DNA from 2 places in the Rathayibacter sp. KR2-224 genome. Region 1 is predicted to be linked to the other one. Evidence: predicted binding sites of a transcription regulator. Region 1 holds the regulator's gene; the other holds the start of a gene.

Region 1 (2,397 bases):
GCGGGGATGTCGACGGGAACCGTGCGGCGCGCGCGCACGCGACCCTGGCCCTGGCAGGTGACGCAAGGGGTCGCGATGACCGTTCCATACCCGCGGCACGTGCCGCAGGGAGACGAGGTCATCACGTTTCCGAGCAGGGACCGCACGGTGCGCTGGATCGACCCGGTGCCGTGGCAGATGTCGCACGTGACGGGAGCAGTTCCGGGCTGGCAGCACGAGCCGCCGCACGTTTCGCACACGACCGCGGTGTCGACCTCGAGGTCGCGGTGGGCGCCGAAGATGACCTCGTCGAGGTCCACCTCAACGCGCAACAGGGCATCCTGGCCGCGCTCACGACGGGAACGAGGGCCGCGCTGGCCGCCAGCTGTGGCACCCCCGAAGAACGTCTCGAAGATGTCGCCGAACCCGAAGCCGCCGCCGTCGAAGCCGGCCTGGGGACCGATGTCGTACTGCTGGCGCTGCTGCGGATCGCTCAGCACGTCGTACGCGTGGGTGACGAGCTTGAACCGCTCGGCGGCATCCGGACTCGGGTTCACGTCAGGATGCAACTCCCGGGCGAGACGCCGATACGCCTTCTTGATCTCGTCGGGGCTGGCGTCGCGGGAGACGCCCAGGACTTCATAGTGGTCGGCCACTGAAGGGGGTTTTCCTTACCTGATCGTGATGATGAACGCTGTTAGCTGCTGAACCGGCTCACTCGCCCAGCAGACGGGAAAGGTACCTGGCGACGGCGCGCACGGCCGCCATGTTGTTGGAGTAGTCCATGCGCGTAGGACCGAGCACGCCCAGCCTTGCCACGTCCATTCCCGATCCGGAATACCCGCTGGTCACAACTGATGCCTCAGAGAACGGCGGCACCGCGGTCTCGCGTCCGATCCTCACCGACACGCCGTGCTGCTCCTGCGCCATCTCGCTGAACAGTTTGAGTAGTTCGACCTGTTCCTCGATGGCCTCCAGAACAGGCGTGACGCTCCCGCTGAAGTCGATCTCGGTTCGTACGAGGTTGGCGGCGCCCGCCATGATGAGTCGCTCCTGCCGAGTGGCCTCGATCTGCTCCACGATGACCTGGCAGAGGGCAGCCGCGACGTCACGAGTCTGGGTCGTCCAGCGTTCGGAAGGGAGCGTGGCGGGAAGGCTGCGCAGTTCGGATGCGGCGTCCGCCAACCGCATGCCGGCCGTCTTCGCGTTCACCTGCGCTCGCAGCTCGGCGAGGGCATCCTCTCCCAGGTCGCCTTCGGGCTCAGCGACGCCCTGTTCGACGACACCGGAATCGGCGATCAGCACGCAGAGCACGCGCCTCGGAGCCAGCGGAACGAACTCGATGTGCCGAACCCGCGCTCGAGACACCGACGGGTACTGCACCAGAGCGACCTGGTGCGTGAGCTGTGCGAGAAGTCGTACGGTTCGGGCGAGCACGTCGTCCACGTCGACCGATTGGCCTAGGAAGAGTTCGATGGCCTGGCGTTGCGCGCTGGACAGAGGCCGGAGCTCCGACATCCTGTCGACGAAGAGCCGGTAGCCCTTGTCAGTCGGCACGCGCCCGGAAGATGTGTGAGGGGCCGCGATGAGCTCCTCTTCTTCCAGCGATGCCATGTCGTTGCGGATGGTCGCCGCGGAGACGTCGAAACCGTGGCGCTCGACGATGCTCTTCGAGCCCACCGGCTCACGGGATGCGACATAGTCCTGCACGATCACGCGGAGGACCTCGAGGCTGCGTTCTGTGACCATGCGCCCACTCCTCCCCGATCGTTCACGGATGCGACCGCGGTTGGCACTCGCTGCGGTCGAGTGCCAATCATATCGCGCAGTCCTCGGCAGGGGCGCTGCGACTCGGTCAGCGCCCAGCAATGGAATGGCGGATATGACAAGAGGATCCATCCAGCGTCACGACGTCGACTCGGCACCGCTTCGGGGCCGGAATCGCCCGTCTGCGGCGCGGAAGCATTGCAGCGCGACATGCCGGGCAGTACTTTTAGCGCAAGCTCGCACGGTGCCGTGAGTGCGTTCCACGTGCCGCCCACACAGAGCGAGCCTGTGAATCCGCCCAACCCAAGCAAGGCCCGCCCCAGAAAGGCACAGTGCCATGAGCGATCCGAACGTCCCAGAACAGCCGCCGCAAGAACCTCCGCAGCACGGGCAGCAGCCACCGCAACAGCCGCCTTACGGGCAGCCGGCACCGCCGCCACCGAGCGGCCAGCAGCCTCCCCAGTACGGACAGCAACCCCAATACGGCCAGCAGCAGCCGTACGGGCAACAGCCGCCGTCCGGTCAGCAGCCGCAGTACGGCCAGCAGCAGTACGCGCCGGCCGCGCAACCGCTGTCGCCAGAGTCGGACAAGACCGCGGCGATGTGGGCTCACATCGGCGGCATCGTCGGATTCCTTCCATCGCTCATCAT
Region 2 (2,397 bases), 870 kb from region 1:
AGACGCGGCCCTGACCCAAGGATCCGTACCCTACGCACATGGCCGAGAAGTTCCCGATCGATCGGTTCGACCAGGTCCCGGAAGACCTGGAGCGCATCGGTGCGCACCGGGCACCGCGTCCGCGTGGCTATGGATGGATCTGGGTCGCGTGGTGTGCACTCGCCGTCGTCGTGATCGTCGGCCTCGGCGCGCTCGGCATCTTCGCCATCAACGGAACCCTGAACGTGAAGCTGCCGTTCGGAGGTGGGACGGCATCCGCAACCCCGTCCGTCACCCCGACGCCCACGCCGACCATCACCCCCGTAGTGAACCCTGCGCTGAACCTCATCGTGCTGAACGGCACGGTGAAGTCAGGCCTCGCGGCGGACGCCACGACGACGCTGCAGGCAGCAGGTTGGACGCACATCACGCCGGCCAACGCGAGCGCGACAGATGTGAAGAAGACCACGGTCTACTACAGCGACCCCAAGAACGAGCCTGCGGCACTCGCGGTATCGCAGGAGCTGGCGGGCGCGCCCATTCAGCAGACCCAGGACTTCGTCGATTCCGGGGCCGACATCACGGTCGTCCTCGGCGCCGATTACGTGCCGAAACACCAGTAGAAACGGGTCGCCGGGCAGCTCACCTGAGGCGCCAATATGACGCCCGCGTAACCGTTTGTCTCAATCTGGACACGTCCCTCGTCCTGGACTAGGGACGCCGCTACTATCGGGGTTCAACGCTCGCGACCAGCGGCGTCGGTAAAGCGCAATGGGAGTACTAATGGCGAACGGGACCGTCAAATGGTTCAACGCTGAGAAGGGCTACGGCTTCATCACAGTCGACGGTGGGGGACAGGACGTTTTCGTTCACTACTCCGCGATCGACATGAACGGCTACAAGGTCCTCGAAGAAGGTCAGCAGGTGACTTTCGAGGTCGGAACGGGATCGAAGGGACCGCAGGCAGAGTCGGTCCGGCCCGCCTGACGCTCGACGAACCAGGGAGGGGATGCCGAATGGCATCCCCTCCTTTCTTATGTGCCTTTCGGTTCTCGGTCGCGGTCGACAATCTGCTGGGAGGCATGGCATGAGCCGGGACCGCATCGACGAGTACCTCGACGACCTGTACTCGCGCCTGCGGGGCGATCCCGCCGAGAAACACGCGGGAGACCCGGCCCTCGTCTTGCACTCACGAGGGTCGAGTGCCAGAATCCTTTTAGCACTCACTTCTGCTGAGTGCTAAACGTTGATTCTTTCGCGTAACGTCCGGGAGGGACGAGAAACAACATGGCAAAGATCATTGCTTTTGACGAGGAGGCTCGTCGAGGCCTCGAGCGTGGACTCAACACGCTCGCCGACGCGGTCAAGGTGACCCTCGGCCCGCGCGGTCGCAACGTCGTGCTCGAGAAGAAGTGGGGCGCCCCGACCATCACGAACGATGGCGTCTCCATCGCGAAGGAGATCGAGCTCGAGGAGCCGTACGAGAAGATCGGCGCCGAGCTCGTCAAGGAGGTCGCGAAGAAGACCGACGACGTCGCAGGTGACGGCACCACGACCGCGACCGTGCTCGCCCAGGCGCTGGTGCGCGAAGGCCTGCGCAACGTCGCTGCCGGCGCGGACCCGATCAGCCTCAAGCGCGGCATCGAGAAGGCTGTCGCCGCTGTGACCGAGCAGCTGCTCGCGCAGGCCAAGGAGGTCGACACCAAGGAGCAGATCGCCGCGACGGCATCCATCTCCGCGGCCGACCCCGAGATCGGCGCGATCATCGCCGAGGCGATCGACAAGGTCGGCAAGGAAGGCGTCGTCACGGTCGAGGAGTCGAACACGTTCGGCACCGAGCTCGAGCTGACCGAGGGTATGCGCTTCGACAAGGGCTTCCTGTCGCAGTACTTCGTCACGGACCCCGACCGCCAGGAGGCGGTCTTCGAAGACCCGTACATCCTCATCGCGAACCAGAAGATCTCGAACATCAAGGACCTTCTGCCGATCGTGGACAAGGTCATCCAGGCGGGCAAGCAGCTGCTGATCATCGCCGAGGATGTCGACGGCGAGGCCCTGGCAACGCTGATCGTCAACAAGATCCGCGGCATCTTCAAGTCCGTCGCCGTCAAGGCTCCTGGCTTCGGTGACCGCCGCAAGGCGCAGCTGCAGGACATCGCCATCCTCACGGGTGGTCAGGTCATCAGCGAGGAGCTCGGCCTCAAGCTCGAGAACGTCACGCTCGACCTGCTCGGCCAGGCCCGCAAGGTCGTCATCACCAAGGACGAGACGACCATCGTCGAGGGCGCAGGCGACCCGGAGCAGATCGCCGGCCGCGTTCAGCAGATCCGCAACGAGATCGAGAACACCGACAGCGACTACGACCGCGAGAAGCTGCAGGAGCGCCTCGCCAAGCTCGCGGGCGGCGTCGCCGTCATC

What was found. Region 1 encodes HrcA, which represses chaperone genes, less so after heat shock. Its sites were predicted from a motif close to TTNGCACTCGNNNNNNNCGAGTGCNAA; they were not measured.
Positions count from the first base shown of each region.
Region 2: the regulator HrcA is predicted to act here: its motif matches at 1,196-1,222, upstream of groL (chaperonin GroEL).

Region 1 covers NZ_JBMSEB010000001.1:478,969-481,365, forward strand. The annotation lists gene dnaJ (molecular chaperone DnaJ) at 1-635, opposite strand, end outside; gene hrcA (heat-inducible transcriptional repressor HrcA) at 694-1,728, opposite strand; gene ACO2Q7_RS02275 (DUF4870 domain-containing protein) at 2,084-2,397, shown strand, end outside.
Region 2 covers NZ_JBMSEB010000001.1:1,349,546-1,351,942, reverse strand. The annotation lists gene ACO2Q7_RS06260 (LytR C-terminal domain-containing protein) at 39-602, shown strand; gene ACO2Q7_RS06255 (cold-shock protein) at 763-966, shown strand; gene groL (chaperonin GroEL) at 1,267-2,397, shown strand, end outside.